4 regions of the Dorea chungnamensis genome follow, and region 1 is predicted to be linked to each of the others. Evidence: riboswitches for the same ligand, from Rfam matches in the RefSeq annotation. Region 1 holds a riboswitch; each other region holds the start of a gene.
The links. A riboswitch is a leader RNA that binds a small molecule or an ion and turns the genes downstream of it on or off. The one in region 1 is predicted to bind cobalamin.
Positions count from the first base shown of each region.

Region 2: another riboswitch for cobalamin. It lies ahead of ABE613_RS04175 (CobW family GTP-binding protein); the one in region 1 lies ahead of cbiD (cobalt-precorrin-5B (C(1))-methyltransferase CbiD).
Region 3: another riboswitch for cobalamin. It lies ahead of ABE613_RS05640 (sirohydrochlorin cobaltochelatase); the one in region 1 lies ahead of cbiD (cobalt-precorrin-5B (C(1))-methyltransferase CbiD).
Region 4: another riboswitch for cobalamin. It lies ahead of ABE613_RS09700 (hypothetical protein); the one in region 1 lies ahead of cbiD (cobalt-precorrin-5B (C(1))-methyltransferase CbiD).

Region 1 covers NZ_JBDOHT010000013.1:59,790-67,851, forward strand. The annotation lists gene ABE613_RS11715 (cobyrinic acid a,c-diamide synthase CobB) at 1-609, opposite strand, end outside; gene cobK (precorrin-6A reductase) at 606-2,597, opposite strand; gene cobJ (precorrin-3B C(17)-methyltransferase) at 2,584-3,321, opposite strand; gene ABE613_RS11730 (cobalt-precorrin 5A hydrolase) at 3,314-4,366, opposite strand; gene cobM (precorrin-4 C(11)-methyltransferase) at 4,367-5,125, opposite strand; gene cobI (precorrin-2 C(20)-methyltransferase) at 5,122-5,814, opposite strand; gene cbiD (cobalt-precorrin-5B (C(1))-methyltransferase CbiD) at 5,855-7,000, opposite strand; cobalamin riboswitch at 7,144-7,329, opposite strand; gene ABE613_RS11750 (Uma2 family endonuclease) at 7,388-8,062, opposite strand, start outside.
Region 2 covers NZ_JBDOHT010000003.1:179,198-187,259, reverse strand. The annotation lists gene ABE613_RS04210 (carbohydrate ABC transporter permease) at 1-191, opposite strand, end outside; gene ABE613_RS04205 (ABC transporter substrate-binding protein) at 241-1,542, opposite strand; gene ABE613_RS04200 (uroporphyrinogen decarboxylase family protein) at 1,647-2,696, opposite strand; gene ABE613_RS04195 (peptidylprolyl isomerase) at 2,886-3,497, shown strand; gene ABE613_RS04190 (uroporphyrinogen decarboxylase family protein) at 3,592-4,461, opposite strand; gene ABE613_RS04185 (uroporphyrinogen decarboxylase family protein) at 4,472-5,497, opposite strand; gene ABE613_RS04180 (cobalamin B12-binding domain-containing protein) at 5,512-6,162, opposite strand; gene ABE613_RS04175 (CobW family GTP-binding protein) at 6,180-7,115, opposite strand; cobalamin riboswitch at 7,199-7,374, opposite strand; gene ABE613_RS04170 (uroporphyrinogen decarboxylase family protein) at 7,443-8,062, opposite strand, start outside.
Region 3 covers NZ_JBDOHT010000005.1:4,283-12,344, forward strand. The annotation lists gene ABE613_RS05625 (HAD-IC family P-type ATPase) at 1-1,018, shown strand, start outside; gene ABE613_RS05630 (ABC transporter ATP-binding protein) at 1,217-1,933, shown strand; gene ABE613_RS05635 (ABC transporter permease) at 1,948-4,344, shown strand; cobalamin riboswitch at 4,403-4,591, shown strand; gene ABE613_RS05640 (sirohydrochlorin cobaltochelatase) at 4,823-6,025, shown strand; gene ABE613_RS05645 (hypothetical protein) at 6,037-6,582, shown strand; gene ABE613_RS05650 (ABC transporter ATP-binding protein/permease) at 6,964-8,062, shown strand, end outside.
Region 4 covers NZ_JBDOHT010000009.1:109,910-117,971, reverse strand. The annotation lists gene ABE613_RS09710 (dicarboxylate/amino acid:cation symporter) at 1-324, shown strand, start outside; gene ABE613_RS09705 (prepilin peptidase) at 308-751, shown strand; cobalamin riboswitch at 828-1,026, shown strand; gene ABE613_RS09700 (hypothetical protein) at 1,194-3,698, shown strand; gene ABE613_RS09695 (ABC transporter substrate-binding protein) at 3,753-4,961, shown strand; gene ABE613_RS09690 (FecCD family ABC transporter permease) at 5,003-6,067, shown strand; gene ABE613_RS09685 (ABC transporter ATP-binding protein) at 6,070-7,161, shown strand; gene ABE613_RS09680 (cation diffusion facilitator family transporter) at 7,182-8,062, shown strand, end outside.

The DNA.
Region 1 (8,062 bases):
AAGGGATTCTATTTCCTGCGGCATCTTAAGCCCAAGATATCTACTTTCCAACACGCAGTCTTCAATAACAGGAACGTAACCATATACTTTTACACTCGTCTCACGTTCAATCGTTTCTTTCATTCGCCCATACATCATTGGTGACAGACGATTCAAGATCACACCCGCAATCCGGCTGTCCGTCCGATATTGAAGAAACCCCTGAATCAGCGGAACAATAGAAACACTGATACCTTTACAATCCAGAATCAATACTGCCGGTGTCTCTGTCGTATCTGCCACATCATAAGCACTTGATTCCACAGATGTACCCGCAAGGCCATCATAATACCCCATAACACCTTCTATTACGGCTATATCGCATTTTGAGCCATTCTTATATAGAAGATGCCTGACTCCCTCTCTTCCACATAAAAATGTATCCAGATTATAACTATCAAGTCCAATAACTTCCCGATGAAACATCGGATCAATATAATCCGGTCCACATTTAAATGCAGCGACCCGAAATTCTCGGTTCTTTAACGCCTGTAATATTCCGCAGGTAATCATGGTCTTTCCGGTCCCACTTCTTGGTGCAGTTAACAGTATTCTCGGTATCCGACTCATTCTCTTCCATCCTCATTACACGTAAAGCTAATCACAGAGACTGGATTCTGTCCCATCATCATATGATAGCTTCCCACACTTTTTGACTTTGCCACTGATATCTGGACAATCTCTTCCTCTGTAACCTTCACCTCATCACAACACTTAACAGCTTCTGCCAAAGTTTCCAATGCAATAGCGTTAATCACTACTCGAACTTTTGGATTCTTCTGCGCCACAGTCTGTATAATTTCTTTCATATGTCCCTTACTTCCGCCAATAAACACACAATCCGGTGCCGGAAGTTCTTCTAATACATCTGGTGCTTCTCCTGCAATTACTGTAAGATTGTCGACTTTCATCTTTCTCTGATTCTGAAGTATCAAGGCAACTGCTTCTTCATTTCTCTCTATCGCATAGACATGTCCCTGATCTGCCTGAATTGCTGCTTCCACAGAAACAGAACCGGTACCTGCTCCAACATCATACACAATAGAATCTCTCTTTAGATGCAGTTTTGAGAGGCTGACACTACGAACTTCCTCTTTTGTCATAGGTACATCTCCACGCACAAATTCTCGATCCGGCAATCCATGAGTCGTCACCTGCGTTCCTCCCTTTGGATTTTCAATATAAACTACCGCAAGATCTCCGACGTTATAATCTACCAGAGATTCTGCCGTTCCCGACTCAATCTTCTCAGCTTCATACGCCAGATCGCTCCCAATGCAAACATTCAGATTGCCATACCCATATTCCATCATTTCTCGACATATGCTTCGGACTCCATCTGCATTTCCCGAAAGAGCAATCGTCTTCTTATGATTACGGATAACAGAGATTAAATTAGTTTTCCTTCCATGAACGCTGGTCAGTGCTGCATCATCCCAGGAAATGCCCAACCTGGCACAGAAATAGGCTACCGAAGAAATTCCAGGAACCACTTCCGCTTCAATATCCGGCTCCTGTTGTAATAACTGAAGCAGCTTCTTGGCACCACTATAGAACCCTACATCACCGGATAATGCGACTACAACATTCTCATACTCTGGATGTTCTTTAATATAAGCAAGTATCTCTTCCGGCTTGTAAGCCGCATAGGATGGCTGCTCTGCCTTTGCAGAAGACTCCAGCATACGCTTTGCTCCAATCAGTAACTGCGCTTTCTGACAGATTTTTTTTCCTTGCACCGTAAAGGTATCTTCCGGCCCCATTCCGATTCCTACGATAGAAACTTTCCACTTATCTTGTAAATTTAATTCTTTCTTTAAAAACCCACACATTTCTCTATATGCAAGTCCCGTCTCCTGAAAAGGCCGTCCGATTACAACCAGTCCAACGCCCGCAAGTCTGGCAGCCTGGCATTTTTCTCTGTATCCTCCCACATTGCCAGATTCCTTCGTCACCAGATACGCAATCTCAAATTCCCGCAGCATTGCCAGATTCATCTCAACCGAAAACGGCCCTTGCATGCAGATCAGATGTCTTCCAGTAAACCCAAGATCTTCGCACTTGGCAGCTACATTCTGCAGAGAGAGCACTCGCGCATAGACTCGCTCCTGATAATCTGTTAGTCTGGTATACTCCTCCAACTCTTTACTTCCAGTTGTTACGAGAATATTTCCTTCCGTCTGTTCCAGAAATCGAATGGCTTCCTCCATATTCTCTACACAGACACAATCCTGCATCTGACTGGATTCTCTGACCAGGCGCAGATAATCTGCATTGCACTGTTCGCAGGCAGTTCTCAGATTCTCCGTCACTTCTTTGGCATAGGGATGTGTCGCATCAACCACATAGCGTGGCCGATATTTTCGAATAAATTGTTGCATTTCTTCACAATCCATCCGATTGTGAGATACGGTAATATTCGTATCTTCTGGAAGAAGGCTCTCTCCATATGAAGTTGCAACACAGACATGTACCTGTACCTGCCTTTTCACCAAATATTCCGCCAGTTTCCTGCCTTCTGTAGTTCCTCCGAAGATTAATATCTTAATCTCTTTCATAACGATATCCCCTTGGCGTAACCATTTTTCCGTCTATTACTTTTGTATCACAATTTCCGATAAATACTGTAGAGAACATATCTACTGCTGTTTTCTGTAATTCCTTCAAGGATAGTATCTGCATCGCTTCACCTTCTCTTGCGATATTTTTTACAACACCACATACGGTATCTTCCGATTTATATCGGAGCATCAGATCACATGCCTTATCCAGATAATCTGCCCGCTTCTTACTGGATGGGTTATACAGGCAGATCACAAAATCTGCTTGCGCTGCCGCAAGAAGTCTCTTTTCGATCTTCTTCCATGGAGTCAGAAGATCACTGAGACTGATCAGACAACAATCATGGCTCATAGGCGCTCCTAAGACTGCCGCACCGCCTATAGCCGCTGTCACTCCCGGAATAATCTCTAATTCAATATCCGGATATTTTTCTCCAATCTCATACATCAACCCGGCCATGCCATAGATTCCGGCATCCCCACTGCATACCATTGCTGTCGTCCGCCCTTTTGCAGCTTCTTCAAAAGCCATCTCACAGCGACGAACCTCCTGTCTCATTGGGGTAGTCAAAAACTCTTTTTCACCGAAATATTCTCGAAGAAGATCAACATACACCGTATACCCTACGATTACATCGCATTTCTTTAACGCTTCCGCTGCTTTGATCGTCATCTGTTCATATGATCCCGGTCCGATTCCTATCACATATATCTTATTCAAAACTTATCCTCCATTCTTTTACGGCAAGTGCAACGGTGACCCCATTACCCGCTTGTTTTTTTACAATAAGCTGTCCAGATTCACTGGCACACAAAGCACTGCGTTCACACACATTATCAACACCAGTCACCCGTTCTACGAATCCAGACGACGTGAAATCGCCTTTTACCTCTTGTAATTCTTTCGAACTATATACCTGAAATTGTAATCGGTGTGCCAAACAGTATTCAAGAATTCCTGGTTCATTTGCCTTTATATCAATACTCGCAGCCTGCCAGATACTTTCCGGCCAGATATGATTCTGCCGCAGAACATTGGTGACGGCCAGTTCAATCTGTTCTGCTTCTGTATGCTTCCTACATCCGATTCCTGCGACAACAACTTTTGGAATCAGATACAATGTCTGGCTCCATGCAGGATTTCGATAAATTCCTACCGATATATCCGGTTCATTTTTTCCCTGGTCTTCTATCGGATTCCAGAGGACAAGTCCCCGTGGAAGCTTTCCTTCCACATTCTTCTCATTACCCTGAAAATCAATCAAAACCGGCGTCTCCTTCAATATATCTGCTGAGATTCTTTTTGCTCTTTTCATATCCTGTATCTGAAGTCCGTTTTTTACTGCAAAAACATCCACTGCCCATTTTTGGTTAATATCAGTCGCTGTCGTGATCACCGGCAGTGCCTGTACCTTTTCACAGACTAACAGAGCCAGCTCATTAGCCCCACCTATATGCCCAGATAATAGAGGAATACAATGGATTCCCATTTCATCAATGACCAAAACAGCCGGATCCTTCTGCTTTGATCTTACATATGGCGCTATAGCACGTACTGCAATGCCTGTAGCTCCAATGAAGATCAGCGCATCCTGACTTTCAAACTGTTGTCTGGTCCAGTCTGACAGAGTAAGATCTGTCGCTTCTGGTATGCCCATACATTTGACATCTACGGTTACCCGATACTCTTCCGCTCTCAGTCCGGCCGCCACTTTGTCTGCCAGGATTTTGCCTTTTTGTGTAAAACATATGAGTGCTACATTCATTTACTCTGTTCCTTCCCGATATTCCGTAGTAAATGTAGGATCATATAACTTTGATCGCTGATAATGATTATGGCTGACAACATCTCCAACAATAATCAATGCTGTCTTTCTAATTCCATGAGACTTTGCCGTCTCTTCCAATGTCTCTATCGTACAGATATGTGTCTCTTCCTCAGGCCAGGTCGCCTTATATACAATTGCAGCCGGTGTATCCGGTTCATAACCTCCACAGATCAGTTGTTCTGTCAGTTTCGCCAGTAGTCCTGTACTTAAGAACAGTACCATGGTCGCCCTGTGCTTTGCAAATGAAGCAATACTCTCTCTCTCCGGCACAGGTGTCCTTCCTTCTGTTCTTGTAATGACCACACTCTGCGATACATCCGGCAAAGTATATTCCAGATTCAATGCTGCCGCAGCACCACAAAAAGAGCTTACCCCCGGGCAAGAATCATATAGAATGTTCTTCTCATCCAGAATATCCATCTGCTCTCGAATCGCACCATAGAGACATGGATCTCCCGTATGCAGCCGGACAGTCATCTGACTCTTTTTTTCTGCCTGTATCATTACCTCTATCACTTCCTCCAGCGTCATGAATGCGCTATTGTAGATCTTACATCCTTCTTTCGCATATTTTAAAAGTCCCGGATTCACTAAGGACCCTGCATAGATAATTACGTCAGCATCTTCGATCATCTTCTGCCCCCTGACTGTAATCAGATCTTCTGCCCCAGGTCCAGCTCCAACAAAATGTATCATAACGCCTCTCCTTCTTTCACAAATAACAATGTATAATACCCTGCATCTTCAGGAATCTGTTCTGTTCCATAATAGATATGCTCCGTCTTCATTCCACAGTTTTCTACCATGACAACAGATGCATCCATATCTTTTAGCTGTTCTTTTACATGCGGAAGTTTCTTTCCTGCCTTCATAAGAATCTTTGTTCCTTCTAACTGCAGAGCCTCTTCAATCTGATATGAAGCCGGAATAATGTGAATCTGTTCCGCTTTCTCAGCAATTCCTATATTCAGTCTCGCCGCTGCTGCACAGAATGATGGAACTCCGCTGACCATCTCTACCTCATATCCCTTTTTTTGAATCTCTTTATGCAGATAAATATAAGTAGAATACACTGCAGGATCTCCTAATGTTAAAAATGCCACTTTCTTTCCTTTATCCAGGCAACGACTCAAAACTTTCGCACCTTCCTCATGATTCTTTTGTAAAGTCTGCTCATCTTTTGTCATAGGCATATAAATCCCCAACAGCTCTTTTTGTTCAATCTCTGGATACGCTTCCCTGACAATCTGATAAGCAACCGTTTCCATCGGATTCCTGCCCGGAACCGCAATCACATCACATTCTCGAATAACTCGCAATGCTTTTACTGTTAAAAGCTCCGGATCTCCGGGGCCTACGCCAACTCCATATAAGATTCCTGCCATCTTCATTCTCCTTGTGTCTTTATTACTATATGATGCTAGGTCATACGCTTTTGACCCTAACTTTATATTTTTCTATCAGATGTTCTGCCTGGCTGGTCTTTCCAAGAATACCATATATATTGGAAAATGTGATCGCACCAATCTGAAGCTCACCTGCTGCCCGGTAATTCAAATACTGCTCCATTCGCTCCATTATCTGCCCCATAATCCTTTCTCGCTCAGAAACTGTGCATCTGTCCAATGCATCATCTGTTGTCATACAATCCAGGAATTCACAGGTCTTTTCCCTCGAAACTCCTGCTTTTAACGCTGCCGCTGCAAGAATCTCCATCCGACAGTCCGCCCATCTTGAATGGGTATTCATAATCCCTCCGGCAACTTTAATGAGTTTTCCGATATGCCCTACCAGCAGAATACCTTTACTTCCCTGATCAATTGCCATATCTATAGTCTGTCCAATATAATTACTGCATTTAACCACTTCCTGCTCTTCAATCCCATAGGCTTGTCTCAGAAAATCCAGGCCATAATTCCCCGGTGCCGCAATCAGATATTCTTTTCCTGCCGCTATTTTCACTCTTATATCCAGGCAAATAGTATCCAACAATGCCTGCTCACTCATCGGTTCTACCAATCCGCTGGTTCCCAGAATCGACAGACCACCCTCAATTCCCAGTCTCGGATTAAAAGTCTTTGCTGCAAGACGTTTTCCTTCCGGTATGGATATCTCAACATATATGCCCCCAAGATAACCAACCTCCTCACAGGCATCCTCCACTTCTTGCAAGATCATCTTACGCGGAACGCGATTGATCGCCGCATTCCCAACTGGTTGATCCAGACCTGGTTTCGTAACTCTCCCGATTCCCTGACCTCCATCAAGAATGTACTGTCCTGTATTTGTTTTTTCCACTTTACTGTACACCATGATTCCGTTCGTGATATCAGGATCATCTCCACTATCTTTTTGGACTGCACAAGATATGCTCTGTATCTCCTTTTGATTCTCATCCCGGTATTCTATCCTGATATCATGAATCTTCAACTGAAGTTTCTTTCCCTTGGGAAGTTCCACTTCTACCTGATCTATCTGCTCTTTTGCAAATAGCATCTTCAGCGCGGCTTTCGTCGCCGCCTGTGCGCACGTTCCCGTAGTATAACCCCAGGCAAGTTTTTTCTGTGCCATTCTTTCTCTCCTGTCACATCTTTTTCTACATTCATGAATATATCTTTTTCATATGAAAGAAAAAGGAGGTGACGCCTTGCGACAATCCCTCCATACAATCAGAACTTTTCCATTCTTATGTATCATCCTGCCCTCACCGTAAGACTTTACTCTGATTACTGGCAGGTATCCTGACTTAAAACTAAAACCTAATCCCCGCCCTTCCCGTTGTCATTCTCACAACAGTGGTCCGCAGGTTTCGTCATTTCTTACAGTAGAGTGAGCTGCTGCGGATTCGCACCGCATTCCCTTTTCATCCACAAAGTGAAACCAGTCTCAATATCTATATTCTATCGGTTTATGTCAGGCATGTCAAATTCTTTTCTGCTTCCTGTTTCTATTCCCTTTTTATTCATATAAAAAACTTATATATTCATAGATTTCAGCAAAATTTATGATACATTTCCCTTCAAAAATCCTCACTGGAACTTTGTCATCAAATCCATAGATTACTGGAAATTCATCATGTTCAAAGTCATATACTAATACTTTTTTCTGTACCGGATCTACAATCCAGTATTCTCTGACTCCTGCACTGGCATATTTTTCACACTTTATAATCATATCTTTCTTTCTTCCTGATTCAGAGAGAATTTCCACAATGAAATCCGGTGCCCCATAAGTACAATGCTTAATTAATTTCCTCCGATCACACACTACAAACACGTCTGGCTGAACCATCGTCTTATCATCACAGTCGAGCTGAACATCTGCCGGCGCAACAAACGGAATACACTGCCCACCTTCTTTTTTTATATAATCTTTGATTGGCTGCCATATCTCTGTACATAATAATTGATGCAAATTCGACGGTGCCGCCATATCATAGATGACTCCATTCATTAACTCCACACGTCTTTCTTTCGGCAATGCATAATAATCTTGCACAGTATATTCCCCCGGTCTTTTCACCGAATAATCCCTTACAGATTCAGCCATCTTGTTATCTTCTTTTTTCAGCACTTTCTCTAAAGCCAACAATGTATCATATCGTGGTGAGGCAGTTACACCCGCAAAAATTTT
Region 2 (8,062 bases), on a different contig from region 1:
CTGTCCGACATTAATTTCGCATAATTTTCGAATCCACGAAATACCGGTTCACTCATAATGTTGTATTTGGTAAATCCAAGTACAATGGATACTATTACCGAACCAATTACGAATGTGATCAAAATTAATGCAATCGGCAAGATATAACAATATGGTTCTATCTTTTTTATACTTCTTTTCTTTTTCTCCATAGTTCCCTTTCAAAAGAAATGCCCGCATTCAAGCGGGCATTTCTGTCAATTATTCTTTATCTGCCCAATATTCATCCAGCAGACCATTCGCATATTCTTCTGCTTCACTTAGTCCGTCTTCTACTGTTAATTCACCAGACATAATTCCCTGGAAATCAGCAGATAACTGTGTCAGGATATCAACACCACATGGACCAACCTGAAGTCCGTGCCACTTATCTTTATCTTCATTGTAGATCTTAGCCATCTTTTCATCACCAACATATGGCTCACTCTCTGTAAGTGCAGCACCCGGGCATTTTGCATGATACTGTTCCATAAAATCAGAACCAGTTACATACTTGATGAAATCCATTGCAAGGTCCTTGTCATCAGCAGCAGACATCAATGTCAGACAATCTGTAGCACCAAAGGTACCAAAATCGACATTTTTAAGGGATGTTACAAAATCCCAATTCAGTTCCGGATAAGTCTCTGCAAATGTTGTTCCATCTGTCTGAGAAGAACGATAGATACCAAAAGCAGATTTTCCTTCTCCAAAGATTGTGCTGAATGCATCTGCCCAAGAATAAGACATGAAGTCTGGATTCATATACTGAGTCATATCTTTCAGCCAAGTCATAGCCTCTACACCTGCATCGTCTGCAAATGAAACAGATTTCAGATCATCATTGTAAATCTGTCCGCCATTCTGCCACAATGCCCAGTAATAATATGCATTTAGGATCTGCATTGCGCCGACATCGCTGGTATTCATACCGCAAGCCAGTCCAAACTGATCAATCTCTCCATCTCCATCTGTATCCTGTGTTGCCTTCTCACAGATACGTGCAAAATCTTCCCATGTCTCCGGAGCGCTTTCGCCCAATTCTGCAAGAATATCTTCATTATAGTATAACACAAACGGAACACCTGTAACTAATGGCCATCCATATTGTCCGTCCATCATATATCCATTACTCAGATACTTATACTCTTCTTTATCTTCATCTGTTACATAATCAGACATATCTTCTACAGCACCTGCATCAATATATGTAGGGAACATCTCGTTATACATATAACCAACATCCGGTCCTTCTCCGGCATTCAGAGCAGTTGTATAAGTCTCTTCATATTTTTCCCATGGAACAACTGTGATGTTGACTTTGCAGTCATTCTCTTCTTCCCAGTCTCCCATCAGACCGCCCCAATTATTCTCAGTATCATCATCAAGTGGCGGAACCCATACTTCCAAAGTCTTTTCGGCAGAATCTGACTCACTTGAATCTCCGCCGTTATTTCCACAGCCTGCACATAATGTCGCAATCATGGAAACAACCAACAATGCGCTTATTAGTTTTTTCTTCATTTACATATCCTCCCTTGTATAGTTAATACAATATAATCCTAGCATTTTGGGTAGACATACGCAAATTCATTATCTCAATGAATGGGTTTATTTATTCAAAAAATCTATATATGATTTCTTGCCGCTTCCATAAAATAATCCACCTGTTCCGGCGCCGTAGTCTCCGGGATATCACATCCTGTTGCCAGATGAAATCCTTTCTTCGCAAGCTTTCCAATATTCACACAATGCTCTACTGCCTGGAATATCTCTTTTTTGCTTCCGTTCATCACAATCCCCCCCGGGTCAACATTTCCTGCAATTGGGATATATTCTCCCAACTCTTCTACAGCCCTCTCCAGATCAATAATATTATCCAGACTCAATTCATTTAACTCATATTGCCGCAGGTATTTCCAGATACTGTATGTCGAACCGCACATGTGAAGTGACACTTTTCTTCCAGTCTTTTTCAACGCATAATCCGTTAATTCTTTCGTATACGGATAGATGAATTTCTCATACATTCGTGGTCCGATCAATGCCGGATTGGCAACTGGATCAGCCATTGCAATTCCCATCCCATATTCGGCAGCCACGTCTATACAGCTTTTCTGACTATCGGTAATTATTCTCATTAACCGTTCAATCTGTTCTGAACATTTCCGGCAATCACGAAGAAGCAATTCCACTCCCCGCAGATTCGATGCAATCGTAAATGGTCCGCCTATACTGGCTTCAATCGGCACAATATCTGCTGCCTCTTTCTGCAGAATATCTGCTTCCTTCGCAAATGTCTGGATTCTCGGATTCTTCTTTGCATCTATGGGATCTATATCATCCAATTGATCATATGACTTCAAAAAAGGCTCATCTGCATAAGGAAGTCCCTTTTCCGGATATACAAATCTCCCTCCCAACGCTTCCGTGATTCCCCTGGTATTTGGTCCGATCGTAATCCGGTCATACCCATATCTGTTAAACGCAATAACCTCGGCATCTGCCATCTTCTGTGGATCATGCCAGAAATCCCAGACTGTAATTCCTGCAAGACTGCACTTCAGTTCACCCATAAAAGGAACACAGGGAACTCTGTCACAATCTCTTCCGGCTGCGATTGCTTCCGCTCTTTCCAATGGCGTCATCTGATCCGCTCTATGTTTTACCGCTCTCATTTCATCTCCGCCTTTTCATTTATATTGATCTGTATCTTCAATCTTCTTTATTCTAGATGATTTTAGACATATTCGCAATTGGCAAATATACAGTCTTGATTTGCATTATTTACCTTCACATTTTATAATATTAATATCAGGGACGAAAATCCTTAATCCCATAAAATTTACGAAAAAGGAGATAAACTTATGAATCCGACTGCTACGATATATATGGCAAACCAATCTCGCATCGTCATTGAACTCTTACCTGAGACTGCACCGAATACAGTATCCAGCTTTATCTATGCTGCCAGCCATGGTGTCTTTGACGGCCACCCAATCGAACGGATCGTTCCCGGACACTGGGTCGACATCAGTTATACCGGATTTCGAAAAAAAGAAGGGCAATATCTGATTCCTTTTGAATATGAACTTCATCCAGAACTCACACCTCTGGACTCCGAGGTCGGATGCGTATGCATGGGCGGATATGATGATCTTGGTCAGGCAGGCTGTGAATTCTTCTTCCCCTTACGTCCTTGTCCGGAACACAAAGGACACTATCCAGTCTTCGGGAAAGTGATATCTGGAATAGAAGAAATTCTCCGCCTGGAGCACGTCGCAATCCGTCCGGTTGACGATTTCCCGATTCCTGGTCTTATAGTGAATACTCCTGTAGAACCAGAGATCATCGACCATGTAGAATTAGATCTAAAAGGCATCACTTATCCAGATCCGATTCGCATAAACGAAGGTGTCATGACTCCTTCATGGGCACAGTTCTGGGAACGTCACAGCGATACGAACTCTCATGAATAAAAGCATCTATATTTGATAATAACAAAAAGGCTGTCAATGGAACGTTCATTTCTTTACCTGATTCCAGACAGCCTTTCACACCCTTAAACCTACTCTACTTCAATTTCACTTCTTTAAAGATACCATTATCCATATGATATCCCACATTTTTAATACACATCTGGCCCGCGAATTTTATCTGACCGGTCATCTCAATGCAGGCCGCTCCATATGACATCGGCCCAGTCAACTTCCGGTCAACCAACTCTGCCTTATCCATTCCGAGCAGCGCAAATGTTGTCTTCGGGCACAACAAGATTAAGGTCTTATCATCCGCAAGTGCTTCTGCTTTTTTCAGAAATTCATAAGTAAATTCTTCTACGACCTGTTCCGCCATCTTCGGCCCCAGAATATTTACACCACCGGAAGAATCTGCATAACTAATGAGGTCTACATCATACTTTTTCGCCTCTTCCATGAATTTTAATATCTGATTACCGAATTTCCAGAACACTTCTTTCATAATCTCCGGCTTTTTGCGCCATCCTTTGAACACATATTTTGCATCAATCAAAACATTCAGAATCGTAAATGGTCCAGATATCTGGAGAACTATATGTTCCCCTTGGTCGCGGAGTGCTTTACAAGCAAGCAGAACCTCATGGATTCTTCCCTGAGAAAAATCAATTTCCGGTAGTTCCAGCAGTTCTTCTACTGCAGTACAGATATATTCTTTTGCCCGTGGTCCGGTCGTCTCATTTCCATAATTAATGATGCCGCCCATTGCTTCTGCCTCAACGGTGTGGCAAAATGGCAGTTCACAGAAAGAAGCGTTATCATGCTCCTTCAATGCTTTTGACAGTTTTGCCATTGTATCCCAGTGCATATATGCATCCGGGAACGTAAGGTCAAGTCCATCGGTTACTTCTCCACTGATTCCTACTGAATTATCATAGGTACAGTGAAAATCTTTGATGTCTCCCATAATAATTCTCCTATCCGAACAATACTTTTTCTGCATCCTTTGCAGCTCTGATTGCTGCCCTCATGTTCTCATCCGGCGTTGACGGCGGTACGTCGCAGTCTCCGCTCAAAATAAACCGCCCATCCTTTGCAGCATCCATACATTCTTTATAAGAGAACTGGTACACTTCTTCTTCTGTTCCTTCCAGAAGAACAGAGACACAAGGGATGCTTCCCATTAATGCTACCTTATCTCCATATTCTTCTTTGATTTTCTTAGTACTGGTATCAGAAATATGCCAAGCATCTCCAGACTCATTTAACACCAGATCAAATCTGTCATCATATAATCCACAAGTATGCAGCACGATTGGTGCTCCATCGTCTTTGATTCTCTTTAATGCACGAATATTACTTTCCGAAATACATTTTTCATAGGATCTTCTTGAAATACAGTAGCCACCAAAATTCGGTGTCGGGAACCACAGGAAATCAACCCCGGCATCCGTAAGTACTTTACAGGACTCAACGACTGCATCTTCTACATAATCAGAAATTGCACGGAACAATTCCGGATTCTTTACCATCGCTTTAAATGCCGGTTTTGCTCCCATTAAGGTAAATGCTACCGCCGTCGGTGTATGTACGATTACAAATATAGGCTCGTCTGGTTCTTCTTTTCGCATCAACTCAATAGTCTTTAATATCCCTTTTAATCCCATACACTCTTCAGCTTTAAAGGGACGCAATTTTTTGATATCTTCTAATGAATGTACGACATCATCCCCATCTCCGACAATCTTACCTTCACTGTTCGGAAGATGGCCACCCATCATCCGGGCAATTCCACTATATGCACCAGCACACAAACCATCATATCCAAGTTCACGTCTGGTACCGACCATACATTTTGTAAGCTTCTCTGGATCCATCAATGCCTCTGGCATTGTATATCCATAGCGGGCAACCGGAAGTGAAAATGCATTCATAATTACGGGAATCCTATCGGCGCCTTTTCCTTCCAAAATTGCCTTTACCGCTTCTCTTTTTCCCATCATAGTATTCTTCCTCCTTATGCTGCTCCGACCAACTTCTTTGCAAACTCAACTGCTTCAATCGCACTTCTGGTATATCCGTCTGCACCAATACGTTCTGCGAACGCCGGAGATACCGGTGCTCCGCCGACCATAATCTTGACCTTATCACGAAGTCCTGCCTCTTTTAATTTCTCAATAACTGTAGCCATGCCCGGCATTGTTGTAGTCATTAACGAAGACATACATAAGATATCTACATCATTATCTCTGATATAGTCCACGAATGCATCCAAAGGCACATCTCGTCCCAGATCATGTACATCGAATCCTCCGGTCTCCATCATGATTCTCACAAGATTCTTCCCAATGTCATGAGTATCTCCTTCTACAACACCGATTAACACTTTACCAATACTTGTGTCTTCTGTGTCTGGCAGATATTTCTGGAACTCTTCGATTCCGGCATACATTGCATCAGAACATACAATCAGCTCCGGCACAAAGTATTCTCCTTCTTCATACATGGCACTGGCTCTCTTCATTCCATCAACCAGTCCTTCCAACATACCTTCCTGTGGATCATAACCGCATTCAATATACTCTTTGACCACGTCTACAACTTCCTCATCCTCCATATCAAACACACAGTCCGATAACTTCTGCAACAACTCTTCCTTTGCCTGCATCTTGCTTCCTCCTTGCATTATATAGAAAACAGCTCCCTAATCGCTGTTTCATCCAGATTACATCCTATAATAATAATCTTATCCACTTTCGTTCCTTTGCCGTTATCCGAGATATCTGCCACTTCCACAATGGATGGTGTAAAATCAAAATGCAACACTCTTCCATCCCCTGCTTTTACAATTCCTTTGGCACGCAGGACTTTTCCATATTTTTTATCCTTTAATCCATACAACGCCTTCTCTAATTCATGAGCAGTCATTTCTCTGGCATTTTCTATTGACATACTGGAAAATATCTTATCTGCGAAAGCCGGCGACATCATGATCTCTTCCATATCATCTTCCGGATTATTTTCATAATCTTCTGTCATATCCAAAAGCTCTAACAATGCTGCGCCTTCCATCTTACGCCAGTCATCTTCATATATAACAGCATCGGGATTTACCTCTCTTATCTCCGAAATCAATCGATTCTTTTCCTCTTTTGACACCTGTTCCAGATTACTCAATAATATAAGTCCTGCATTTTGAATCTGATCCAGGTAAAACGCACCGAAACCATCTATATAATCTTCAAACTCCGTAATATCTAATATTACAATCAATTTGGTAATTCTAAGATCTATTCCTTCCTTTTCTTTTGCCCGGCCACAGGCCTTTACAACATCTGTAAGTCTTCCCACACCAGAAGGTTCAATAACAATCCGATCCGGATGGAACTGCTCTGCAAGTTCTTTAATCCCTTTTTGGAAATCCAGCGCCAGACTGCAGCAGATACATCCTGCATACAATTCTTTAACCGGAAGATCCTCCTGAATCAATTCTCCATCAAGTCCCACATCCCCAAACTCATTCTCTATGACTACCGTTTTTCCCTTCAGAAGTGGTAGATATTTATTTAAAAAAGTTGTCTTTCCAGCTCCCAAAAAACCTGATACAATCTGTACTTCCATTCACTCACCCCTAAGACATGCTTTATAGCAGAAAAAAACGGTGCAGAAAAAGCAGCGTAAACACACCGCTTTCTCCCCACCGATAAGCTCGTTCATATATAGCAGGTCTCCTGACTTAACTTCTCCCTCTAATCCTGCCTTCCTCTATCCCAGAGTGGTATTCAGGTTATCGTCTGTCATACAGTAGAGCGGGCTGTTCTGGACTCTCACCAGATTTCCTTTTCAATGCCTATGCATCACTATATATGTTACTACTCATATGGTAGCATAAAATATCTTTTCATCCCAATTGATAATTCCAATAGTTTTATAGACAATTCCTATGAATTATATTTCTATCATTCCTTTTGGCATACAGCCTTTTTTCGCCCCTCTTCCGTAGATTGCTGCCGCATTCATGAATGCAATCATATTCTCTTTCGGCGTTCCTACCGGGGTTGTACATCCAGGGCACAGATTATATCCACAAGGATTATCGCCTGCATCTGCAATACATTTTTTTACATGTTCTTCAATATCTTTAACCGTCCCATTTCTCAGTACATCTACCGGCATTAGATTACCGCTGATAGCAATTCTGTTGCCATAACCCTCTTTCAATTCTTTCAAGCTCTCACAATTATCTACCCAGAATCCTGAAACACCGGCATCAACCACTTCCTGCCACCGGTCTTTTGTATGTCCACAAATATGAATAGACGTTGCTCCCTGAAATTCGTTCAATCTTTTAACAGCCTGTTTCAGATAAGGCACAAAGAATTCATTAAACTGTCTTTTACTTAAAAGATCCCGAGAAGCCATTGGCTCTGATAACATAAACTTAATTCCCAGTTTCTGATTCATATCTCTGCAGCACTTCACAATACAATCTGTGCTATATTGAAGAAGTCGATGTGCACCTTCTTTATTTTTCACTGTTGCTTTTAAGAACGTTTCTGTTCCAATCA
Region 3 (8,062 bases), on a different contig from region 1:
AGAATGGACCCATAAAAAGTCAGTAAGTGACCTGGCGCGCAGTATGTCGCTGAATGTATCGAAGGTATGGGTTAAGAGTGGAGAACAGGAGATTTTGATTGATTCACGCCAGGTCAAAGAGGAAGATCAGGTTATTGTCCATATGGGAAACATCATTCCTTTTGATGGTCTTGTGACAGAAGGAGAGGGAATGGTAAATCAGTCCTCCCTTACGGGAGAGCCGCTCCCAGTACATCGTGAAAAGGGCGGATATGTCTATGCCGGCAGTGTACTGGAAGAAGGGGAGATTACCTTTATGGTCAGGAAAGCTTCGGGGTCATCACGGTATGAAAAGATTGTAACAATGATTGAGGAATCAGAGAAGCTGAAATCATCTGTGGAAGGGAAAGCAGAGAAACTGGCAGACAGGCTGGTACCAGTTACTCTGGCTGGAACGATTGCTGCCTGGTTTCTGACGAGAAATGTTACCAAAGCGTTATCTGTTCTGATGGTGGACTTTTCCTGTGCCTTAAAGCTTGCAATGCCGATTACAGTGCTGTCAGCAATCCGACAGGCCGGCAATCATGATATTACGGTAAAAGGCGGTAAATACTTGGAAGCTGTTGCCGAGGCACAGACCATTGTATTTGATAAGGCAGGTTTTGTAGAACGCGAAAAAGCATCCGGCAGGAAGGTGCTTATGGTAGGAGATGGCGTGAATGATTCTCCGGCATTGTCTGCAGCAGATGTAGGAATTGCGATCAGCGATGGTGCAGAACTTGCCAGAGAGATTGCTGACATAACCATTTCGGCAGATGATCTTTATCAGATTGTGAGATTAAAAAGATTGAGCAATGCATTGATGGAAAGAATCCAGAGGAATTATCGTAAGATTGTGGGAATTAACACAGTGCTAATTCTAATGGGGATTGGTGGGGTAATGCAGCCAACAGTAGCAGCGATGCTTCATAATATTTCCACTTTGACAATCAGTTTGCAGAGTATGCAGAATTTATTAATAGAAGAAAGAAAAGAGTAATAAACAAAAAAGGCGGTTTGATCAAATCGCCTTTTTTATTTGTTAACGAGAAATTTTTTTGATAAACCAGGTGTATGTTGACAATAAAGATGCAGTTAAAATATACTAATTGTGATTAAATACAACTAACAAGAGGAATGAAAGGATATATTTTGAAATAACAAAATAAGAAAAGCGAAGACTGAGAAGGGAAAAGTTATGTCAGAGGAAGAAAGAAATTTTTTAGAAATTGTAGATTTGAAAAAAGGATTTGGAAGCGGGGATACTCGTCAGGAGGTCCTGTGTGGGATGAATTTTTCGGTTGCAAAAGGAGAGTTCTGTGTTTTGCTGGGGCCTTCCGGTTCAGGGAAATCCACGCTTCTTAATATTATTGGAGGAATCGACAGTGCTGATTCCGGATATATTTCCATTCACGGTGATAAATTGGAAGATATGGCTGAAAAGGATTTGACACAGTACCGCAGGAAGCATCTGGGGTATGTGTTCCAGATGTATAACCTGATCAGCAATCTGAACGTAAAAGAAAATATCGAAGTGGGTGCATATCTGTCGGACCATCCGCTTGATATTGATGATCTGTTACATACTCTGGGACTTTATGAACACCGTCATAAGCTCCCGAACCAGCTTTCCGGCGGACAGCAGCAGAGGGTTTCGATTGGACGGGCCATTGTGAAAAATCCGGACATCCTGCTTTGTGATGAGCCCACCGGAGCATTGGACTATAGTACTTCCAAGGAAATCCTGAAGCTGATCGAGGATATTAATCAAAAATATAAAAATACGATTATCATAGTTACGCATAATGAAGCTATTAAAAACATGGCAGATCATGTGATTAAACTAAGGGATGGAAAAGTGCGTCATAATGAAAAAAATACAAACAAAATTTCAGCAGTAGATCTTGAATGGTAAGGAGCGTGGCAGAGATGAAAGACGGAAAGATGAGAAATCCGCTTTGCAAGAGAATTGTTCGAGAGCTAAAAAGGGACTGGAAAAAATATCTGGTTGTTGCATTGTTCCTAATCCTTACCATTGGGTTTGTATCAGGCATGTATGTTGCCAATGGAAGTATGATGCAGGCTGCTGCGGAGGGGAAAGAGAAGTATCATCTGGAGGACGGACATTTTGAACTAGATCAGAAGGCAGATCAGGAGCTGATCCGTGCGATTGAAACCGGGGAAAAAGCTGATGTGAAACAGTTTTATCCGGATCAAGCCAAAATGGAACTGGATGACTCAGATTTTTCAGCAGTTCCTGTAACTGTATATGAGAATTTCTACCGGAATGAGGATGAAGATCATGATAATGACGGAAAGTCCGATGGTACCATCCGAGTGTATGAAAGAACAGAAGAGATCAATCAGGCCTGCCTGATGGAAGGAAGTTTCCCGGAGACGGAAGATGAGATTGCTGTTGATCGGATGCATGCGGACAATGCAGGAATTCAGGTAGGAGATACGATTACTGTCAGTGGGCAGTCTTATTATGTTACAGGGCTGATTGCCTATGTAAATTACTCTACGCTTCATGAGAAAAGTACGGATCTAATGTTTGATGCACTGAAGTTTAATGTGGCTATGGTAACGAAGGATGGCTTTGGACGTCTCTCTGGTTCGATCCACTATACATATGCATGGAAATATGAACAGAAATACGCAGATGAGATAGAAGAAAAGAAGCAATCCGATGATTTCATGAAAGCTTTGCTTACCCAGACGGTCGTGCATGAGAATGAGCTTCAGGATTATGTTCCCCGTTATGCGAACCCGGCAATCAATTTTGCGACGGATGATATGGGGTCAGATGAAGCGATGGGCGGAGTGCTTCTGGATATCCTGATCGTGATTATTGCTTTTATCTTTGCGGTTACTATCAGCAATACTATTATGAAAGAATCACAGACAATCGGTACCCTCCGGGCATCCGGATATACAAAGGGTGAGCTTGTGAGGCATTATCTGGCAATACCTGTGATTGTAACTATGATTGCAGCAATTGTGGGCAATCTGATGGGGTATACAGTCTTTAAGGATGTTGTGGTATCTATGTATTATAACAGTTACAGTCTTCCAACCTATGAAACAATATGGAACCCGGATGCGTTTGTTAAGACGACTGTAATACCAGTATTCCTGATGTTTGTGATAAATCTGTTAGTGATTATTCGCATGATGCAGCATACACCACTTCAGTTTTTACGGTGTGATCTGAAAAAGTCAAAACGAAAGAAAACTGTAAGGCTCCCGAAGTGGAAGTTTTTTAGCAGATTCCGTCTGCGTATCATATTCCAGAACATGCCTGATTATGCTGTTCTTTTTGCGGGCATTTTCTTTATTATGGTTATGCTGGCTATGGCAGTCGGAATGCCGTCTACCTTGAATTACTATCAGGACAATGCAGAAGATATGATGTTTGCAAAGTACCAATATGTATTGAAATCCTGTGAAGATGAGGAAGGGAAAATGATTCATACAGATAATCAGGACGTAGAGGAATTCTGTATGAAAGCATTAAAGAAGACAGGGGATGAATTGGATGAAGAAGTGTCCATTTATGGCATTCGGGATAACAGCAGATATATCCAGATTGAAAACTTATCAGAACTTGAAGAAAATGAAGTGTACCTTTCACGACCATTCAGTGAGAAGTATAACCTGAAGGTGGGAGATATCATTAAGCTGGATGAAAAATATGAACATAAGCAGTATCAGTTTAAAGTATCAGGAATTTATGAAAAATGTCAGAGTATTGCAGTTTTCCTTCCGATTGAAAAATATCGTTCTTTATTTGAACTGGGCAAGGAGGAGTTCACCGGATATATCTCAGACACAGAGATTACCGATATCGAAGAAGATAAAATCGCGACAGTTATTACGAAAGAGGATATTACGAAAATGTGCGACCAGTTAGATCATTCTATGGGAGCCTATATGCAGTATTTTCAGATTCTGTGTATCCTGTTATCTGCAGTGCTGATTTATCTATTGACAAAGCTTATTATCGAAAAGAACGAAACGGCAATCTCCATGGCGAAGATTCTTGGTTATGAAAACCGTGAGATCGCAAGCCTATATTTGCTATCTACAACAATGGTAGTGGTTGTGGCGTATACCATAAGTGTAATATTAGGTTCTACGGTAATGAAACAGGCATGGAAAATCATTATGTTTAAATATAATGGATGGTTTGCCTTTACGATAGAGCCAATGGGCTATGTGAAGATGTTTTCCTTCGTTCTTCTTGGATACCTGATAGTAATAATACTGGATTTCAGAAGAATCCGAAAGATTCCGATGGAAGAGGCATTAAAAAATGTGGAGTAGTCAATAACCATAGATATTAAAAAACAATTTCAGAGACTTTACATTTTTATTCGGGTGTGATAAGGTATGTTCGATAGGTTCAGACAATCATGGATTGTCTGATGAAAAGGGAAACAGGTGCAAATCCTGTACGAACTCGTCACTGTAAGCGAGGAGTGCAAGGCCAGATAAGTCACTGAGCAATTGGGAAGGCGGCCTTGGATGTGGATCCGTAAGTCAGGAGACCTGCCTATTGAAAAACGGAGTGGGATATGCCCACAGATCACGAGTAACTGGTCGCAACCGATTATAATGGAGATATTACATTTCTGGCAGTGTCTGTATCTGCCGGAAGTGTTGTTTGATTATGTCAGTATTACGTCCTTTTACCATTTTATGGAAAAAGGACGTTTTTTGGCTTTAAGTCATTATACCCTCATAAGTACTGCCGTTATATCCTTTTGTCGGAAATGGACCAGAAATAAGAAGGAGGAACAAGATGAAGAAAAGAGTAGTAGCAATCTTGCTGGCAGTTTCCATGGTAAGTGCTCTGGTAATGACCGGATGTTCTGGCAGCAGTGAGGAGACATCCGAAACGGCGGAGGAAACTGAAGAAGTAGAGACAGATGCTGATCAGGAAGCGGCAGATGAAGTAGCTGCATTGATTGATGCCATCTATGTGCAGGAGAGAACAGATGAAACGGATGAACAGTGCAAGGAAGCCAAAGAGGCATGGGACGCACTGACAGATGAGCAGAAGGAATTGGTAGAAGGGGAAAATGCAGATCCGGATTACTTTGGAAGAGATACAGGCGATGCATCCAAAGATGATCCTCGTAATCAGGATGATATTGGTGAAAATGAGATCCTCGTAGTCAGCTTTGGAACCTCTTTTAATGACAGTCGTGTGGCTGATATTAAGGGAATCGAAGATGCACTTCAGGAAGCATATCCTGACTGGTCGGTAAGAAGAGCATTTACGGCACAGATCATTATTAACCATATTCAGGCGAGAGATGAGGAATGTATTGATAATATGGATCAGGCATTGGAACGTGCAGTTTCTAATGGAGTGAAAAATCTGGTGGTACAGCCGACGCATCTGATGCATGGCGCAGAATACGATGAGCTGATGGAATCTGTAGAAGCTTACCAGGATCAGTTTGAATCTGTAAAAGTTGCAGAGCCTTTGCTTGGAGAAGTCGGAGAAGATGCAACGGTTATCAATGCTGATAAAGAAGCGGTTGCTGAAGCGATTACTTCTGAGGCAGTGGAAACAGCAGGATATGACAGCCTGGATGCTGCAAAAGAAGATGGCGCTGCATTTGTATTTTTGGGACACGGTACCTCTCATACTGCAAAAGTATCTTATAGCCAGATGCAGACACAGATGAATGACCTCGGATATGACAATGTATTTATCGGAACGGTAGAAGGCGAACCGGAAGAAACGGCATGTGAAGCTGTTATAGATGCAGTTGCCCAGGCAGGATATAAGAAAGTAATCCTTCGTCCTTTGATGGTTGTTGCAGGAGACCACGCTAATAATGATATGGCAGGAGACGATGATGACTCCTGGAAGAGCATGTTTAATGCTTCCGGAGAATTTGACAGCGTAGATACACAGATTGCAGGTCTCGGAGAGATTGAAGCGATTCAGAATCTTTATGTAGCACATGCTAAAGCAGTAATTGGCGAGTAGGAGTTATGAAAATGAAGAAAAGGGTAATCGCAGTTCTTGGAATACTTTTGCTTTCATCTGCGCTTGTATTTGGATGTTCTGGAAAGAATGATACTCAGGATACGGATGCAAAAGAACAGGTAGAAGAAACAGACCAAAAAGAGGATGTAGATACAGAGAGCAGCAGTGAAGCAGATGCTGGAATAGAGGATGGTACTTATTCCGCAGATTTTAATACAGACAGCGGAATGTTTCATGCCAATGAAGCCTGTGAAGGAAAAGGTACTTTGACGGTAAAAGATGGAAAAATGACAATACATGTTTCTCTGGTATCAAAGAATATACTGAATCTCTATCCTGGGCTTGCTGAAGATGCTCAGAAAGATGGGGCAGAACTTCTGGAGCCTACGGAAGATACTGTGACGTATAGTGATGGCACGACAGAAGAAGTGTATGGATTCGATATTCCAGTCCCGGCATTGGATGAAGAATTTGATCTTGCGTTAGTAGGAACAAAAGGAACTTGGTATGATCACAAAGTCAGTGTTTCCAATCCAGAACCGGTTGAAGGTGAGTAAAACGAAAAATGACTTTGAAGCAGTTAAATATTGGACGATCTGGAACTTTATCCTTATCCGTCTTTTGAACAGGGAGAGCATACTCTTTAAAAGGAAAAGAGCACGAACTGCTTCATCGTAATTTTGTCTAAACAATAGGAAGAAGAGACTTGGGGATTGATGTGCCTCAAGTCTTTTTTATTGTGCGAAGTTTAAAACAGAAGCAGTTTGTTGAAAAAAGTAATTGACAGTTTGTGTAATAAAATGATATATATAAGTTAGTTGCCTCAAACTGAGGCTTCTTTTTTTTGAATTACGGTTAGTGAGCACTAATTCAAATAGCCGGTGAAAACCATTATTATTCAGAAGAACAGAATCGTGAAAGAAAGGAAACTACAAAACATGATAAAAACAAGGCTGGTCAAACTGTTATCTCATGCAAAAAAATATATTGTGTTTCAGGTCGTATGGAAGTGGATATCCCTGTTATGCCAGGTAGTGATGATCTATGTTGCTTCCATGCTTTTGGAGAGTGCATTGTTTGATGCGATCACAAAGAATCAGCTGCTTTTATACGGTATCGTGATTCTTATTGCCATTTCATTGCGCCTGATCTGTGACAGACAGGCATCCTATGCTTCTTATGAGGCGAGCGTGGATGTGAAACGGATATTGCGTGAGAAGATTTATGGGAAATTATTGAAACTGGGAGCATCTTATCGTGAAAGTGTTGCGACTTCTGAAGTGGTACAGATGGCAGCAGAAGGTGTGGAACAGCTGGAAACATATTTTGGAAAATATTTGTCTCAGTTATTCTATAGCCTGCTGGCTCCTATAACGCTCTTTGTTATCCTTGCTTTTGTAAATCTGAAAGCAAGCCTGGTACTTTTGATCTGTGTTCCGCTAATCCCGATCTCTATCGTGGCAGTACAGAAATTTGCAAAAAAATTATTAAACAGATATTGGGGAATCTATACAGAACTGGGAGATTCTTTCCTGGAGAATCTGCAGGGATTGACAACTCTGAAGATCTATCAGGCTGATGCAGATAAAGCAGATGAGATGGATGAAGAATCTCAGAGATTTCGGCGGATTACCATGAAAGTGTTGACTATGCAGCTGAATTCTACCAGTGTGATGGATATCATTGCCTATGGCGGCGCAGCAGTCGGTATGATCGTGACACTTTCAGAATATATCAATGGGAATGTAAGCTTCAGTGGAGCACTCATGATTATATTACTGGCATCTGAATTCTTTATTCCGCTGCGGCTTCTGGGTTCTTTTTTTCATATTGCTATGAACGGTATGGCGGCAAGTGACAAGATCTTTGCGCTATTGGATCTGCCGGAACCGGAGGAGAAAGAGATTGAGCTTGGAAAAGAAACGACGACTATCCAATTAGAGGATGTGCGATTTGCCTATGAAGAAGAAAGGGATATTCTGGAAGGTGTGACCGTGGAATTGAGCGGCGGCAGTTTCACTTCTCTGGTGGGAACCT
Region 4 (8,062 bases), on a different contig from region 1:
TATCAGGGAATCTGTGCATTATTTATTGCAAATGTATATGGAATTCATCTGAGTCTGGTGCAGCAGATTACAATTGTGCTGACGTGTACATTTGCGTCTATAGGGGCGGCAGGAATCCCAGGGTCTGCAATGGTCATGCTTTCCATGGTTCTGCAGTCTGTAGGGCTTCCGCTGGAAGGTATCGGACTGGTGGCTGGAATCGACCGGATTACAGATATGGCTCCAACGGCTACGAACATTACTGGAGATATTGCATGTTCTGTTGTGATTCAGGCAACTGAGAACAAAAAACAGAAGGAGAGATCGGATGGTGAATGTCTGTAGAATATTATTTGCGGCAGGATTCTTAAGTTTATTGGCAATGATAGCCTATAATGATTGGAAGACAATGAAGATTCCGAACAAATTAATCATAATAACTGGAGGGGTTGGTCTGGCATCAACCCCTTTTTTCACAGAAATCAGTCTGATGGAGAGAGGAATCGGCGTCTTATGTATCAGCATACTGCTTCTCATTATTACGTGTATTGTTCCGGGAAGCTTCGGCGGCGGTGATATCAAACTCACGGCTGTCTGTGGATGGTATCTTGGATGGCGGTGTATGATGCTTGCATTCGTAATGGCGGTATTTAGCGCAGGAATCTATGTAGTATGGATTCTGGTGCAAAAAAAAGTTGGATATAAAACATCATTTCCATTTGGGCCATTCTTATGCCTTGGTATGGCTACAGCTTATTTTTTGAGAATGTGAAAAAGGAAGGACTTTCTTTGGGAAATATTGTAATTGGCTGATAAGTTTGCTACAATGAGGTAGTGATTGATAATATCAAATATATGGGGTTTTCAGTGCCAGACAGATGTTCATCTGTAGGGGTAAAAGGGAATCAGGTGCAAGTCCTGAGCGATCCGGTCACTGTAAGCAAGGAGTAAGGCTCTGATATGCCATTGCATATATTTTATATGTGAGAAGGTGCAGCCGAGCGTTGATATGTAAGTCAGGAAACCTGCTGAAAATGTTGGTGAATAGCTTCCGAAGAAAGTGTTTTCATGTAATAAAGTAAAAGTTGTGGGAAAATATTTTTCACAGCTCTTGAAGAATGTCTGCTTTCGGAATGATAGCAGATTTTTTTTGCAATACCAACAAGGGGCCACTTCCCCAGAAGGCCGAAAATAATCAAAAGGAGAGGATTTAAGTGAAAAGCAACACGAAAAAATTTCTTGCCCTTCTTCTGGCTGTGGCTATGGTAGTAACACCTGTGACCTCGCTTCGAGCAGAAGAGCCGAATGTACAAGGACAGGAAAATGCAGAGAATGAACAGCAAGAAGAAGTGGTAGAAGGAGAAGAAGCTGAACAGGGAAATCCTTCTGATATTCCGCAGAATGTAGAACCTTCGAAGACCGAAGAGAAAGTGGAGAATCCACAGACAATGGAGAATGAAACAGTACAGCTGGAGAATCAGCAAAATATTTCTGAAAATGAGGAAATTACCACAACTGAGATAATAAATCAAAGTCTATTAGGAGTACCAATGCTCTTAGAAGAAGGTGAGGTTGATAATACTAGTATCCAGATTCCAACCGGAGATGTGGGAATAAAGGTATTAAAGGTTTCTGATAATACAGAATATAAAATGTTTAAAATAGCAAATTCAGAAGCAGTTATTAGTGGAAATCAGATTAATATCAGCATGTATACAGCCAATGTAAGTTACAGTAAGATTTATCTTGGAAATGTTGAAGATGCAACGTTGGAAAAAGCAATAGACGGAATAGAAGTTAATCAAGACGGGAAATCAGGATGGGTATTTAATTTCTCCGTGTCAGTATCTGACGCAGGTAGCAATGTACCAATCGCTTTATATAATCCAGGTGAAGGAAAGGGATGGTATAAAACAACTCCTTTGGTACTTCAGATTCCAGCAGAAATAGTTGGAGAAACAGAGCCGGATCCAATTCCAACACCAGGTGCTTTGGAGAATGGAAGATATATAATAAATGCAACTTGTACAGAGGGAATGTTTAGCATTGATAATTGCATACTCACAGTTGATAATGGTATGATGACGGCAGAATTGACTCTAAGCACTAAAAAAACAGGTTATGATTATTTGTTTGTTGGTTCAGGAGAAGATGCAGAAAAAGGTTCAGGATGGATAGGAGCTAGAAAGGAATATAAAGAGGGGGATACAACCTACCGTACATTTGATATTCCTGTTCTTGTTCTGGATAAGGAAATTTTAATTGCTGCACATTCAATCGCGAATGATGAGTGGTATGATCGTCATGTTACATTTTCTTCTGAAGGTGCGCAAAAAGTAACAGATTCAGATTCTGGGAATAATTCGTCTGGCAGCACAGGCAACACTGGTAATTCAGGTTCCAGCGGCAGCACCGGTTCTTCCGGCAGTCAGAATAATAGCAATCCAGATTCCGAATCCAAGTATGAGTCTGACTTAAGCGGTTCGACTGGAAAAGTGAACAATACCACCAAGTTAAAAGACGGCGTCTATACACCAGACAGCTTCACATGGTCGGGTGGAACCGGACGTGTAAGCATTTCTTGTACAAAGATTACAATAACGAACGGTCAGGCATATGCGACAATCGTATTCAGCAGTCCGAATTACAGTTATGTAAAGGCTAACGGCAATAAATACTATGCTACAGTTGTGGGCGGAACTTCTGTTTTTACGATTCCGGTTGAGTTGAATAAAAATAACCAGATTATTGGTATGACAACGGCGATGTCAACGGCACATGAAGTTGCTTACAATATCTTTATATATCTTGCAGCAGCAGGAGAAGCAGACGACAAAACAGTTATTGGAAGCGGTATGGGAAGCAGCAAGAAACTGGACGAAGAGGCACCGGATATTCTTGGTTTAGAATACGAAGATGAAGTGACTTTGGATTATGCTGAGTACTTTAAGATCTATAAATATGAACAGGGCATTACGCTTCTTGAGATTGATCTGGTATCAGGTACGGTAAGAGAAGATGCAGAGGACGAAGAGACAGAGAAAGATTCTAAGAAGAAGGTTGAGTCAGAAGACGAGACAGAGAATGTAGAAGATGATGATTCGGCAGAAACTTCGGAGGAAACGGCTTCGAATGTTCAGACACAGGAAGAGATCGTAGCAGAGCTTTATAAAGAAAATGTTGTGAAATATCTGATCGTTCCGGAAGGTGTAGAGATTCCGGCCGGACTTGATAAAGAAGTTGTTGTGATCCAACAGCCGGTTGATAAGACATATGCGGCTTCCGATGATATTCTGGAACAGTTGGAACAGATGGATATGCTGGATCAGGTGGTAGCAGTTGCCTGTGAGGAAGATGACTGTAAGATTGATGCGATAGCAGATAAGATGGAGAAGGAAGAAATATCCTTTGCAGGTACATATGAGGAACCGGACTTTAAGAAATTAATCAGCAGTAAATGTAATCTTGCCCTTCTTCCGTCTGACATTCTTCCGCAGGAAGATGAGAAAAAAGACCTGACAGTAGAAGAACAGGAAGAGCGTTTCTTTGAACAGACAGAGAAATATGCGCTTCTTGATATCCCGGTGGTTATAGATCGTTCTGCAGATGAAGAAGAAGAGCTGGCACAGAAGGAATGGGTAAAGATTTATGGAGCCATTTTCGGATGTGAAGAGAAAGCAGAAGAGCTTTTTCATGCGGCTGCAATAGCAAAAAAATAATACGGTAGAGACAGGGACGGCGTAACGGCCGTCTCTGTTAATGGAGTTGGTGAAATGAAAAAAAACAGGAAGAAAATAGTCAGTCTGATTCTGGTTCTGCTGATGGTGATGGAAGGAATTATTGGATGTGCTTCTGAGAGTAAAGAGACAGTTGATGATGCAGGGCAATCAGAAGAGACGATACAGACAGAGCAGAAAGAGGAAAGTAAGCAGGCTTTGGAGATTCCCGGGCTTACTTATGAACGGACACTGGAACTTGATTATGCAGAGGGCTTCGATGTATATTATTATAATGATGGCTATGAAGTGATCGAAGTCTATGACAGTGCAACGTATCTGCTTGTACCGGAAGATGGAGAAGTTCCGGAAGGAATAGATGAAGATATTGTTATATTACAGAAACCTTTGGATAAGATATATCTGGCGGCAACCTCCGCAATGGCTTTGTTTGATGCGATTGATGCATTGGGATCAATCAGACTCAGCGGAACAGATGTTTCGGGGTGGTATATTGATCATGCGGTCGCTGCAATGGAGGCGGGTGATATCCTGTTTGCAGGCAAATACAGCGAGCCGGATTATGAGCTTATGATTGACGAAGAATGTAATCTTGCGATTGAATCTACCATGATTCAGCATTCACCAAAAGTAAAAGAGATGATTGAAGATCTTGGCATCCCGGTATTTGTTGACCGTTCCAGCTATGAGATACATCCTCTTGGAAGAACAGAATGGATCAAGTTGTATGGGGCGATGGTAGATAAAGATGATGAAGCAGAAGCCTTTTTTGAAGAACAGACAAAGGTCATTGAAGAATTAAAGGATTTTAAGAATACAGAAAAAACGGTAGCATTTTTCTATGTGAAGTCGGATGGCTCTGTTGTTGTACGTAAAACGGAAGATTATATTCCGACGATGATAGAGATTGCCGGCGGACGTTATATTTTTGATGATCTGGAAAATACAGAGAATAACAGTGCGGCTGTGAATCTTACGATGGAAGAATTTTACGCGACCGCTGTAGAGGCGGATTATCTGATCTATAATTCATCGATTGACAGCCCGATTGCGAGCATCGATGATCTGTTGGCAAAAAGTGAATTATTTGCAGATTTTAAGGCGGTCAAGGATGGAAATGTGTGGTGTACCGGAAAGTATCTGTATCAGGCAACCGATATCGTTGGGAATCTGATCATGGATATTCATCTGATGCTGACGGATCAGGGTGAGGATGGTATGACATTCTTATATAAAGTGCAATAAGCATAGAAGACGGATATATGAAAGAATTTGGTGAGGAAATGATGCAGAAGAAGGTTAGTACTGCACAGGAAACGGGAAGCTTTCACAGTGAGAATTTTAGAAGACGGACCAGATATTCGATGGTTTTCATTGTTCTGGCAATAGCATTTTGCGTAATTACAGTATTGAATATTAATACAGGGAATGTAAGAATCTCTGTACCAACGATTCTCGATATACTATTCCAGCATGGCGGAAATGATGTGGAATACAGTATCATATGGAAGATCAGGCTGCCAAGAATCCTTATGGCTGCTATATTAGGCGGGGCGCTGTCTTTGTCAGGATTTTTACTGCAGACATTTTTTGCGAATCCGATTGCCGGACCATATGTGCTGGGAATCTCTTCCGGGGCAAAGATGGTTGTTGCGCTGACGATGATCATATTTTTGGAATATATGGGATCATTTTCTTCCTATACTTTGATTTTCGCGGCGTTCATCGGATCGCTGATTTCCACGGGATTTATCCTTATGCTGTCAAGAAAGATCCACCATATGGCATCTCTGTTGGTGGGAGGTATTATGATTGGTTACATCTGCTCGGCAGTGACGGATTTTGTCGTAACTTTTGCGGAAGATTCGGATATTGTGAATCTGCATGGCTGGTCTCAGGGAAGTTTTTCAGGTATGAGCTGGAGTAATGTAAAGGTTGCAACGATTGTCGTTGGTATCACACTGGTATTTACTTTCTTTTTGTCAAAGCCGATCGGTGCGTATCAGTTGGGAGAGGCTTATGCACAGAGTATGGGAGTGAATATCAAGGTGTTCCGTGTGGTGCTGATTCTCCTTTCCAGTGTGTTTTCTGCATGCGTCACAGCATTTGCCGGACCAATTTCTTTCGTAGGAATCGCGGTTCCTTATCTGGTTAGAAAATCTTTGAATACGTCCAGACCGCTTGTGGTGATCCCGGCGACGTTTCTGGGCGGGGCGGTGTTCTGTATGTTGTGTGATCTGATTGCACGTATGGCATTTGCACCAATGGAACTGAATATCAGTACGGTGACTTCTGTACTGGGGGCTCCGATTGTGATTATTATGATGTTGAAGCGGGAGAAAGGAAGATAGATATGGCTGATTATTATTTTCAAATGCAGAATACGACGGTCGGCTATAATGGAAAGCCGCTGATCCATGATATTAATATTGGAATAGATCAGGGAGAGATCGTGACACTAATCGGGCCCAACGGCTCTGGAAAATCGACGATTCTTAAGAGTATTACACGCCAGCTGAAACTGATCGGCGGGAAAGTTTTTTTTGATAACAGTTTCCTCCAGACATTATCATATAAGGAATTATCCACTCGTATGGCCGTAGTGCTGACGGAACGTATGAAGCCGGAACTTATGACGTGCCATGATATTGTTGCGACCGGCCGGTATCCATATACGGGCCGACTTGGTATACTGTCCAGGGAGGACGAAGAAAAGGTAGATAAAGCGATGGAAGCTGTCCATGCCCAGGAACTGGGATGCCGTGATTTCAATGCAATCAGTGATGGACAGCGTCAGAGAATCCTTCTGGCACGCGCTATCTGTCAGGAACCGGATATTATTATATTGGATGAGCCGACTTCGTTTTTAGATGTACGTCATAAACTGGAGCTTCTTGCGATTCTTCGCAGAATGGCGAAAGAGAATGGAATTACAGTGATCATGTCTTTGCATGAGATTGATCTGGCCCAGAAGATATCGGATAAGATCATATGCGTGAAGGGTGAGACAATCTCCCATTATGGAATTCCTGAGGAAGTATTTCAGGAAGATATCATCCGGGAATTGTATGAGATAGATAACGGTTTCTTTGACCCGACGCTAGGAAGTATTGAATTGCCGCGTCCTACAGGAGATCCGGAAGTGTTTGTAATCTCTGGATGTGGAAGCGGAATCCCGGTTTATCGTCAGCTTCAAAAAGAGAATACACCTTTTATAGCGGGAATCCTGTATACGAACGATATGGATTATCAGCTTGCAAGATTACTGGCATCACAGGTCATTGTAGAAAAGCCGTTTTTTGAGATTACTGATGGGACCTATAAGGAAGCGGTGCGGGCGATGGAGAGATGTAGGAGAGTCATCAATGCAGGAATAGAGATTGGCCCGTGTAACCGGCGAATCGAAGATCTTGTCAGAGAGGCAGAGCGAATGGGGAAAATGTAGGAAGGGAATGATTAAAGGGTATGCATTCAAATCGAAAAAAGCGAAAATCAGAAATGTCAGCCTTGGAGGTATCTCTTGCAGGGAACTGTCTGTTCGTTATCCTTGAATTGATTATGGCGATATATACATGTTCTCAGGCAGTGTTATTAGATGCTGTTTATGATGGCGTGGAACTATCAATGATCTTTGTGTCAATGTCATTGCTTCCACTTTTGTATAAGCCATCTAATGAGAAACGGCCTTTTGGGTATCTTCAGGTAGAGTCGTTGTTTGTAATGATAAAAGGAATTGTTATGACAGCGGTTACGTTTGGCCTGATTGTCAACAATTTTCAGCTTATGCTGCATGGAGGCCGCCATGTGGACTTTTCAGTGATAGCTTATTTTGAATTGTCTTCGACAATCCTAAGTGTTATTTTTATCGTTATTCTAAGCAAATTGAATAAGAATCTGGATTCTCCAATCGTAACGGTCGAGATTCAGGAATGGAAGGTCGATACGATTGCATCAATGGGAATGACAGTGGCTTTCTTTTTGCCGGTCATTATTACATCAAATTGGTTTCAGCCGTTTACCCCGTATCTGGATCAGATTATTGCAATTATTCTATCTGTTTTTATGTTGCCTACGCCGATGAAGAGTGTGGTTGTTGGTCTGCGGGATTTGTTCTTGCTCCCGCCGGAGGAAGAAACTGTACAGCAAATTAAAGATATTATCGTTCCAATCTTAGATGCGTACGGATATGACAAGCTTTATTTTGATATTGTAAGAACTGGGCGTAAGCTGTGGATCAGTGTTTATATTACATTTGACAAGGATGAAGTGTCTATCTCTAGATTTAAGATTGTACAGGATTTTATTATCCGTGCTTTGGCAAAACATTATCAGGATTTTTATTTTGA